3 linked regions of the Terriglobus roseus genome follow. The protein of the gene in region 1 interacts with the protein of each later gene in a pairwise test. Links are inferred from orthologs where the notes say so. Each region holds a gene or a part of one and is shown on either strand. Other genes may lie near its edges.

Region 1 (4,247 bases):
TCCTTTCTGTAGCCACACCAGTGCAGGCCGCACTTCCCGCATGGCTGTCCGTACGCGCTCAGATTCAGCAGCAGATATTGGAGCGTGTAACGGCGAATCTTATCGCGTTGGATAACCTCATTCGTGGGACTGTGGTCAGTCGACTCAGGGTGGAAGGCGGATGGTGTGTTGTATTGCGAGTACCCGCCGTTATGGACGACGTTGCCCTGGCGATCAGCCTATTGGACCAGGCGCATGTAGCCGTGCATCCGGGTTCGTTCTACGGCTTTCCCTCGAAAGGCTGGCTGGTAGTCAGTCTCCTGGGTAATCCTGCGCAATTTGCTGAGGGTCTGCAGCGGATGTTGCAACTGCTCTAATTTGTACCTCGTTTTCCGCAGCCTCGTACCACATGCTTCAAGTCCTAGAATCAAACTATGGCGGATCGCGAATTTACCCATCTCCACCTTCACACCGATTACAGCCTGCTGGACGGCGCTTGCGACGTTGATAAGCTCGCCTCGCACCTGAGCAAACTGGGCCAGAAGGCCGCCGCGATGACCGATCACGGCAACATCTATGGTGCTGTGCACTTTGCCGCAGCAATGGAGAAGAAGGGCATCAAGCCCATCATCGGTTGTGAGCTATATCTGTCGCAGACTGCGGATCACCGCGAGATGAGCGGCGGTTACAACCACTTCCTGTTGATCGCAGAGAATGATGAAGGTTATCGCAACCTTGTTCGTCTGACGAGCGAAGCCGCAGTACATGGTTTCTATCGCAAGCCGCGCGTCTCGAAAGAGTTTCTGTCGAAGCACACGGAAGGTCTTATCGCATTCAGCGGATGCCTTGCAGGTGAAGTGAATCAGCACCTGATGGCTGGCAAGTATGAAGAGGCCAAGAAGTCCGCGGGCATGTTCCAGGACATGTTCGGCAAGAACAACTTTTTCCTTGAAATCCAGGATCACAATCTGGAGCCCGACAAAGGCGTTTGCGAAGCGCTGTATCGCATGGAGAAGGATCTCGATATCCCTCTGATCGCCACGAATGATGCGCATTATGTTGCGGGCGACGACAGCCGCGCTCACGAGATTTTGCTCTGCGTGCAGACAGCCGGTTCGATGAATGATCCGAACCGTTTCAAGTTCGACACGCAAGAGTTCTATATCAAGTCCGCAGAGGAGATGTATCGCACCTTCCAAGGCCATGAAGAGGTTTGCGATCGAACGAATCAGTTTGTCGACCGCTGCAATGTAAAGCTGACAAAGGTCAAGAATCCATTCCCTCGTTTCCCCACACCAGACGGAATGGATCTTGAAGATTACTTCGAACACGTTTGCCGCGAAGGCATGAAGAAGCGTCTCGATACAGCGGTGGCACATCTGCGCTCCCGTGGTCTGCTGCGCTACGAAATTGCAGACTATGAAGCGCGCCTGAACCGCGAGATTGACACCATCAAGAGCATGAAGTTCCCCGGCTACTTCATGATCGTGTGGGACTTTATTCGCTATGCGAAGGAGCAGAACATCCCCGTAGGTCCGGGCCGTGGTTCGGCTGCAGGTTCTCTCGTCGCATACGTGATGGAGATTACGGACGTTGATCCGTTGCAGAACGAACTGCTGTTCGAGCGATTCCTGAATCCAGAACGTATCAGCATGCCGGATATTGATATCGACTTCTGCATGAATCGTCGTGGCGAAGTCATCGAGTATGTGAAGCGTAAGTACGGTGCTGATCAGGTAGCGCAGATCATTACGTTCAACACGATGGCTGCAAAGGCCGCCATCAAGGACGTCGGCCGCGCGCTTGAAATGCCTTACGGTGAAGTGGATCGCATCGCGAAGATGATCCCCGCCACCATCGGCATCACCATTGATCAAGCATTGAAGGATTCGCCGCCGCTAGCACAGGCGTACGAGAGCAATCCGCAGGTTCGAGAGATCATCGACAACGCTTTGCGGCTTGAAGGACTGGTGCGTGGCGCTGGTGTTCATGCTGCCGGTGTTGTGATTGCGCCGCAACCTTTGACAGAGCTCGTTCCTGTCACGCTGACTAAGACCGACGATCTGGTCACCGCGTATGACATGAAGGCTGTCGAAAAGATGGGGCTGCTCAAGATGGACTTTCTTGGGCTCACCACTCTTACCGTCATCGACGACTGCCTGAAGCTGATCAAGAGCAATCGTGGCGACACCGTCGAGATGGATAAGATTCCGCTGGATGATGAGCCAACGTACGAAAAGGTCTTCCATAAGGCGCTGACCAGTGGTGTCTTCCAGTTCGAATCGGGTGGTATGCGTGACGTTCTGCGCCGCTATAAGCCAACGACAGTAGAAGATCTAACCGCTCTCAACGCGCTGTATCGTCCTGGCCCAATTCAGGGCGGCATGATCGATGACTTCATCGAACGCAAGTGGGGTCGTCGCCCTGTTGAGTATCTGCTGGATGGTCTGGAACCGCTTCTGAAGGAGACGCTGGGAGTCATCGTCTACCAGGAACAGGTTATGCAGATCTCGTCAGTCATCGCCGGCTACTCGCTCGGTGGGGCTGATCTGCTGCGTCGAGCAATGGGGAAGAAAGACCCTGCGGCGATGGCGGAGCAGAAAGACATCTTCATGAAGGGCGCTGCCGAACGTAAGCACCCGAAGGAAAAAGCTGGCGCGCTGTTTGATCTGATCCTGCAGTTCGCGGGATACGGCTTCAACAAGTCACACTCATCAGCGTATGCATTGCTTGCCTATCACACGGCTTATCTGAAGACGCACTACCCGGTTGAGTTCATGGCAGCGCTCCTGACCAGCGAAACTTCCAAGCCTGAAAACGTAGTGAAATACATTCAGGAATGCCGCGAAATGGGCATCACTGTATTGCCGCCGGATGTCCAAATCTCCGATGCGAATTTCACGCCAAGCGGTGACGCAATTCGGTTCGGACTGGCAGCCATTAAGAATGTCGGTGGCAATGCCATTGAAACCATCGTTAGTTCGCGAAACAAGCTGAAGCAGGAAGGGAAGTCGGGGTTCAGCTCGCTGTGGGATTTCTGCGAACAGGTAGAGCTTCGTCTACTGAACAAGCGTGTGCTTGAATCGCTGATTAAGGCTGGCGCCATGGATAGCTTCGGCCCTCGTGCTCGCGTATTTGCAGCAGTGGACAAAGCGATGGAGCGTGCGCAGAAGTCGCAGCGTGACGCAGCTAGCGGACAAAGCGGTCTGTTTGGCTTGTTCGATGCATCACCATTTGGCGATGCTACCGCTGCTCCAGACGACGATCTGCCGAAGGTGCCTGAGTGGGATGAGCATGAGCGGCTTCAGAACGAGAAGGAAGTGCTCGGCTTCTTCGTCAGCGGTCATCCGATGGATAAGTATCGCGAGAAGCTGCGCAACATCAAGGGTGTTCTCGATACAGCAACAGCCTGCGAAATGAAGCCCGAGCCTGTGGTGTTTCAACGTGGCCAGCGCGAACCGCAGAATGAAATTCAGATTGCGGGTGTGATCTCCGGTCTGAAGGTGGCAAAGAGCAAGCGCAGTGGTGAAATGTACGCTTCGGCCATTTTGGAAGATACCGTTGGCAAGATTGATCTGATCGCGTTCCCCAAGGACTACGAGAAACTTCAGGAGAAGCTGAAGATCGATGTCCCAGTGCTGGTGCGCGGTTCCTTACGTGGCGAAGAAGACTCAGCCCCAAAGCTCTCTCTGACTGGAATTACGGCGTTGGAGGATGTGCAGATCAAGTTGCCGGAAGCGCTCCGTATCCGGGTGCCATTGCATCACCCTGACGCGGCGTTGCTGGAGAAGCTGGCGACGCTGTTTCAGGAACGTCCGGGACCGGGCAAGCTGCTGCTTGATCTGGAAGAGCCTGGAGAGTTCTGTGCTGTACTAGAGCCGCAAGGATTCAGTGTTTGCGCAGACAGGCTTTTCATTGATCAGGTAGAAGACCTGATCGGCGCAGGAGCCGTTAAGGTTATTAACTAACCAAAAGAGAAATGGGGCACGGCATGAATTGCTGTGCCCCATTCTGTCGCTTTAACGAACTTTGTGAACATCTGGCATCTTGTCGAAGATTTTGTCTACGGCTTTCTCACCCTTCTTTGCGTTCTTATCAGGGTTCTTTGAAAGATCATCGACAGCCGTTCCGCGAAAGATCAACTGATGTGTCCGTGCGTCATACACGTCCACAGCAAGGGTTCCTACGGGAATGTTGTAGACCGTTGTCGTGGCTGGCCCTCCACCGCCCCAGCGCCCCCAGCCATACCATCCGCCCCAGCCTCCATA
Region 2 (2,965 bases), 2.3 Mb from region 1 along the record:
CCATCTTCCCCTCATGCACCATTTCCGATGCTCACCGTAACAAATTCTTCATATCTTCCCCAACCGCAAAAAACGTTTGGGACCGACAATCCACAGATTCTCGTAAACCCTGTGCAAACGGTGGACAAACCCGGTATTCCTCAGGCCAAACGTCGCGCCTGTGGATAGAAAAGACGTAGCAATCACCGCAATCAAGCGGTTCGGACCTCGGTTTCCACTTCCACACGCCTCCACGGTGCACATTGCCTGTGAGGAAACCTGTGGAAGACGTGTAAACCTAGCCACGCTATGCGGAATCTCCTCCCGGCGACACACATCTTCCGTTCTTCGCGGACACTTTTTCTGAATCTCGTCCACTATCTAACTCTCATCGCTGCAACAGTATGGGATGTTCTTCCACATTTCCTAACCAAACGATTACGACGGCTATTTCAATCTTTCCTTTTCACTCAGGTTCTTAAAAGCAGTCCTCGCATCAGCCTTGTCGTAGCTTGCGTGGAGCTGTGTCGCCGCTTTCCACGGTTTGGTCCGTGCCTTCCACATCCCCCGCCCGGCTAGGATGAGCCTTGTCAAAACCACCACGCACCAGCTTTGTAACCGGGGATAAAAACCAGCCTTGGGAAACGCAGCAGCGCGGTGATACGCTGAAATCCACTCAGGCTCCGGGCCCACAGTCGCTCTGTAAGCTGACTCAAACCGTTGCCGCCGCACACAAGATTTGTCCTGAACTCTTGGAGGTCTCCACCGTGTCCACCACTGCCTCGCTACCTTCGATGGAAACCAGCGGCGCCGCTCCCACCGGCAATCTCGATATCACGGTCACCCGTGCGGAACTGCTGCGTGAACTGACTGCCGCACAGTCCGTCGTGGAACGGAAGACGACGATCCCCATCCTGTCGAACTTCCTCTTTGAAGCCGATGGTGAACGGCTGACCATCACGGCTACCGACCTGGACCAGAGCCTGCGCACCTCTTGCCCTGCACGCGTGAAGAAGTCCGGCGCATGCACCGTCCCGGCGCGCAAGCTGTACGACTACATCCGCCTGTTGCCCGAAGGCGACATCTCCATCAAGCTGATGGACAACCACTGGGTGCAGATCCGCGCTGGCCGCTCCAACACCAAGATGGTGGGCATGGCGCGCGCGAACTTCCCCCAGGTGCCGGAATTCCCAACCACAGGCGCGGTTAAGATCGCAGCACCGTCGCTGAAGAGCCTCATTTCCAAGACCATCTTCGCCATCTCCAGTGAAGAATCGCGTTACACGCTGAACGGCGCGCTGCTCGTCCTCAAGGCTGAGTCCATGGCCATGGTCGCAACAGACGGTCATCGCTTGGCTCACGTTGAGCGCTTCGGCGAAACGCTTGAAGGCATCTCGGGTGAAAAGAAGACACTCATTCCGCGCAAGGCGCTCGGTGAACTCTCTTCCCTATTGGCCAACACGCCCACCAGTGAAGACAACGACTTCATCGAGTTTGCTGACGATGAAACCACGCTGTTCTTCCGCATCGGCGGTCGCGTGCTCACCAGCCGCAAACTCACCGGCCAGTTCCCCAACTACGAAGCCGTTCTGCCGCGCGACAACAACAAGTTCGTCATCGTCCGCAGCGAAGACCTCATGGGTGCTCTGCAGCGCGTGTCGCAGTTTGCTGACGAGCGTAGCGGCGCCATCAAGATTCGCCTGGAGCAGAACGAACTCCGCATCTCGTCTTCGTCCACGGACGCGGGTGAATCGGAAGACTCCATTGAAACGCCGTACAACTACGATCCGCTCGTAGTCGGTTTCAACTCGGCCTATCTCATTGACTTCTTGAAGGCCATTGGCAACACCGGCGAAGTCCGTCTCGAATTTAAGGACGCACAATCCGCAGGCCAGATGCGCCCTGAAGACGCAAACGAAGATCAGAAGTATCGCTACATCCTCATGCCCATGCGCATTTGAGGTGCGGCAATCAGCACCAAAGAAGCCCGGCCTCGCGCCGGGCTTTTCTATTTCCTGTAGAACGCAAAAAATTTCACGTACGCAAATCATTTGCTGGCATACTGGCAACGATCTTCCGTCACTCCAGAAACATCGTGATCCATCCGTCCGCGTATGCCTACGGGTAAGTAGTCGCAGCACCCATTTCTCATGAGGTGATGTTTGGTATGACAGGCCTGCAGATCTTTACTCTCATTCATGTACTCATAAGCCTCATCGGTATAGCCACGGGGTTTCTGGTTCTGTTCGGCTTTCTTCGTAATTCACAGAACCGTTCGATGAATCTGCTGTTTCTAAGCACAACGGCACTTACCAGCATCACTGGTTTCTTCTTCCCGTTTCATGGAATCACACCAGCGATAGTGGTTGGCATCATCTCGCTGGTGCTGTTTATCCCCGCTATCTGGGGCTATCAAAAGGGATACAGAAAGACTTACATCATCACCGCATCCATCCTGCAGTTCTTTAACGTGATGGTGCTCGTCATCCAGAGCTTTATGAAGATTCCGCCACTGCACCAGTTCGCGCCCACCGGCAAAGAACCCATCGTGGCCATCTTCCAGCTTTTAACTCTCCTGTTCATCGGCGCACTCGCAACGTTGGGCATTCGCCATCGCGAGCAGTGATGCCCATCCGCATCGCATAACGTGAAGTAAGGAAAGGCTCGTCTTATTAAGCGAGCCTTTTCCTATGCCTGTGATTCCGCAAACTGGCAGCGTCTTTGTTGTTCGAAATAGCAAGGATGGTTACGTAGATATTGCGCGTCTACGGAGTTTCTGACCCTCCCCAATGGGTGAAATCTACCCATTTTTACTGGGCTAAACTCAAATCATCTCTCCCCTTCTCCCCCGGTGTAGTCCAGGCCGATCGCGCAGAGATTCGTAAGAACGCGCAGCCGCCTAGGTAGATTTTTTGAATTAAGGAATACGAACCATGTCACATCGTCATGTGCACGCAGGCCTGCGTGGCCTGATGTCCCGCGTTAT
Region 3 (3,017 bases), 2.0 Mb from region 1 along the record:
TACAACCATATTCAGCGAATCAACGGAGAGGTGTGTATGCGGCTGCTCAAGAGTGTTTTCGGATTTCTTTTTGTTCTGGGTGGACTTGCATCTGCGCAGGCGCCAGCCAGCCCCTCATCGCTTCCAACCGTGCCCACGACGAAAGTCATTGCGATTGGCAGTGTGACTGCTGTCGGGACTGGTGCGAACCGCGTAAGCATCATGCCGCAGGAAGTTTCTGCCACGGTGCGGCTGTACCTTGGTGGCAAGATTGACCAGTGGTACGTGCGCAAGGACAAGCCAGGCGTGGTGTTCCTGATGAACGTGTCCACTCCCGACGAAGCGCATGAGCTGTTGGAGAAGCTACCGCTGGGAGTGGCCGGCATGATGACATTTGATCTGATCCCGGTGGGTCCGCTGAGCCCGTTGAATTACCTTCTTCCTAAGGAGAAGTGAAACGGTGTTTTGTTATTGCGCGGAAGCGCGCCGCGTTTCTCGACTGCTCACTGCGAAGTATGACGCCGCACTGGCGTCGGCGGAACTGACGTCGGCACAGTTTGAAACGCTCAGCGTATTGCATGCCATGCAGCATTGCAGTGGGCGAGTGTTGGCCCAGAAACTCGCTGTAGATAAGACCACCCTATCGCGCAATCTCCGTGGCATGATCGAGGCCGGCCTTGTTGTGTCCAAGGGCTCGGCCGAAGATACGCGGCAGATGGACTACTCTCTGACAGCGGCTGGTCGCAAAAAGTTGGTGAAGGCCCAGCCTCTATGGCAGGCTCTCCACGAGGAAACGAACCGGCAACTCGGCTGGCATGCGGCGTCCGCGCAGAAAGTGCTGCGGAGGATGGCCGCAGCACTGTAACTACGTCCGCCGAAACGCTAAGATTGGCTGCATGAGTAAGCTGCGAACCAGCGCAACGGCGCCCATCACTGTGCAGAGCGAAATCCGCGCCATGAGCGTGTTGTGCGAACAGGTGGGCGGCATCAACATGTCGCAGGGCATCTGTGACACGGATGTTCCCGCGGTTGTGATGGAAGGCGCGAAGGCCGCAATGGATGCGGGCTTCAACATCTACACGCGGCTAGATGGTATTGCGCGTCTGCGTGATGCGGTGGCGGCCGACTGGTCGCGGCGCAACGGCGTGCCTGTCGATCCCGAACATGAGGTGCTCATCACCAGCGGCGCTACCGGTGCGTTCTATTGCGCGGCACGCGGACTGCTTGATCCCGGTGACGAAGTCATCCTGTTTGAGCCGATGTACGGCTATCACATCTACACTCTGCGTGGCCTTGGGCTTGAGCCGGTGATTGCGCCGCTGGAGTATGGCACGTGGGCGCTGGATGTGGATGCATTGCGCGCAGTGATCACGCCGAAGACGCGAGCGATTGTTCTGAACACACCATCGAATCCCTGCGGTAAGGTCTTCACGCGAGAAGAACTGCAGGCGGTCGCAGCCATCGCCATTGAGCAGGATCTGTTTATTCTCTCGGATGAGATCTACGAGCACTTCATCTATCCTGGCCACACGCACATCAGCATCGCAACGCTTCCGGGGATGAAGGAACGCACCGTCACCATCTCTGGTTTTTCAAAGACGTACAGCGTCACGGGATGGCGTGTGGGCTATCTGATTGCCGATGCAAAGTGGATACCTGCAATTGGCTTCTTCGCCGACACGGTATACATCTGCGCGCCTGCGCCATTTCAACATGGTTGCGCGGCAGGGCTTGAATTGTTGCCACCATCGTTCTACACGGAACTTGCGGCGGAGCACGATCGCAAACGCGCGCAGACAGTCGCTGCGTTGCAGGATGCAGGTCTTACGCCGCACATACCGGATGGCGCGTATTACATCGTTGCCGATGCAACACCGCTGCATGGCGCTACAGCCGCGGAGAAAGCGCGTGATCTGCTGGCGCGCACGGGTGTTGCGGCCGTGGCTGGTTCCGCGTTCTTTCGCAAAGGTGGTGGCGAGAATCTATTACGCTTCTGCTTTGGCAAACGCGATGCCGATCTGGATGAGGCATGCGAGCGTTTGCGGAGCCTATCAAGCAAATAGCTAAAGCACGCTGAGGAAGTTCACCAGGTCCTGCTTCTCACGTTCGGTGTAACGCGCTTGATACCGGCGATCGTAGAAGTCCACAACGGCGCGCAGGTTTTTCGCAGAGCCCGCGGTGAAGTACGGCGCACGTGCAGGCAATGCGCGAAGCTGCTGCATCACCAGCGAACCCACATCAGCACATTTGCCTGTAATCAGCGCGCGTCCGGGATCGTTCGTGTAGATCACGCGGCCAAGGTAAGGATGCGGCGTCGCCTTTGCGTCGCACGTGATCTTGAATAGCGGCAGATCTTTCTGGTCGCCAGCCCATGGCAACGACGAGGTGCCAATGTCCATCCATGCCTGCGTGGTGGCTGCGCCTGTGCGGCGTTCACTATGGCAGGTAGTGCAGGTTCCTTGCGTGGTTTTACCGGTCTTCAGATTCGCAGTCTGCGTAATTGCAAAGGTGCGTGACGAGAAGACAACACTGCCGCGCTCCACGGAACGACGGAACTCATTTTCGGGCGCGTTCGAAGTCCCCGCCCAATTGGCAAGCGTCATGCCGTTGCCACTCGGCAAAGCGGCTGCGCGTGCCAGATTCCACGAGCCCAGCAGCGCGGGTGCGCCAAAGCTGGAGATGTCGCCGCCGGTGTCATCGTGCCCTTGCGAAACGAAGATCTGCCGTTCAAAAGCAACGATGCTCTGCATGTCGTCGGCAGAGATGTTGCCGTTGCCCTGCATGTGTTTGTGAAAGGCATCCTGCGCCTGCGCTTCCAGCGTGGTGGCGCGGCTGTCTGCAGTGAACGCGTCGGCAGCTTCCAGATAACGCAGGTTCGCCGCCATGCGTGGGCGCCGATATACCGACACGGAAGGACTCACAGCATGCAGTCCATATGTTTTGCCGCTGTTGCAGCCCGTGGGGTCGCGCATGACTTCGATGCGGAACTCAGGCGTCACGCCCTCGGTGGGCCACTGCTGCTGAATGCGGAAGAGACC

What was found.
Region 2: the proteins of dnaE (region 1) and dnaN interact in binary tests that used the Escherichia coli proteins (3 or more experiments, as listed by UniProt). The link is inferred for Terriglobus roseus from one-to-one orthologs.
Region 3: the proteins of dnaE (region 1) and BLT38_RS16340 interact in binary tests that used the Escherichia coli proteins (3 or more experiments, as listed by UniProt). The link is inferred for Terriglobus roseus from one-to-one orthologs.

The regions. Positions count from the first base shown.
Region 1 is NZ_LT629690.1:1,880,899-1,885,145, forward strand. What follows is about bases 54-4,147. They hold dnaE (DNA polymerase III subunit alpha), read left to right. Parts: upstream 54-413; coding sequence 414-3,947; downstream 3,948-4,147. Other genes in these bases: BLT38_RS08015 (pyridoxal phosphate-dependent aminotransferase), read left to right, coding at 54-356; BLT38_RS08025 (DUF4136 domain-containing protein), read right to left, coding at 3,999-4,147. Also shown: more of BLT38_RS08015, read left to right, coding at 1-53; more of BLT38_RS08025, read right to left, coding at 4,148-4,247. UniProt on the Escherichia coli protein: DNA polymerase III is a complex, multichain enzyme responsible for most of the replicative synthesis in bacteria. This DNA polymerase also exhibits 3' to 5' exonuclease activity. The alpha chain is the DNA polymerase catalytic subunit.
Region 2 is NZ_LT629690.1:4,177,004-4,179,968, forward strand. The notes cover bases 45-2,856. They hold dnaN (DNA polymerase III subunit beta), read left to right. Parts: upstream 45-773; coding sequence 774-1,940; downstream 1,941-2,856. Other genes in these bases: BLT38_RS17505 (hypothetical protein), read left to right, coding at 2,147-2,605. In the rest of the region: BLT38_RS17490 (hypothetical protein), read right to left, coding at 1-4; BLT38_RS17510 (hypothetical protein), read left to right, coding at 2,913-2,965. UniProt on the Escherichia coli protein: Confers DNA tethering and processivity to DNA polymerases and other proteins. Acts as a clamp, forming a ring around DNA (a reaction catalyzed by the clamp-loading complex) which diffuses in an ATP-independent manner freely and bidirectionally along dsDNA.
Region 3 is NZ_LT629690.1:3,907,535-3,910,551, reverse strand. The notes cover bases 95-2,958. They hold BLT38_RS16340 (pyridoxal phosphate-dependent aminotransferase), read left to right. Parts: upstream 95-875; coding sequence 876-2,042; downstream 2,043-2,958. Other genes in these bases: BLT38_RS16335 (hypothetical protein), read right to left, coding at 2,043-2,958; BLT38_RS16345 (MarR family winged helix-turn-helix transcriptional regulator), read left to right, coding at 440-844; BLT38_RS16350 (hypothetical protein), read left to right, coding at 95-435. Outside these bases: more of BLT38_RS16350, read left to right, coding at 37-94; more of BLT38_RS16335, read right to left, coding at 2,959-3,017. UniProt on the Escherichia coli protein: Shows aminotransferase activity with methionine and histidine as substrates, and to a lesser extent also with phenylalanine.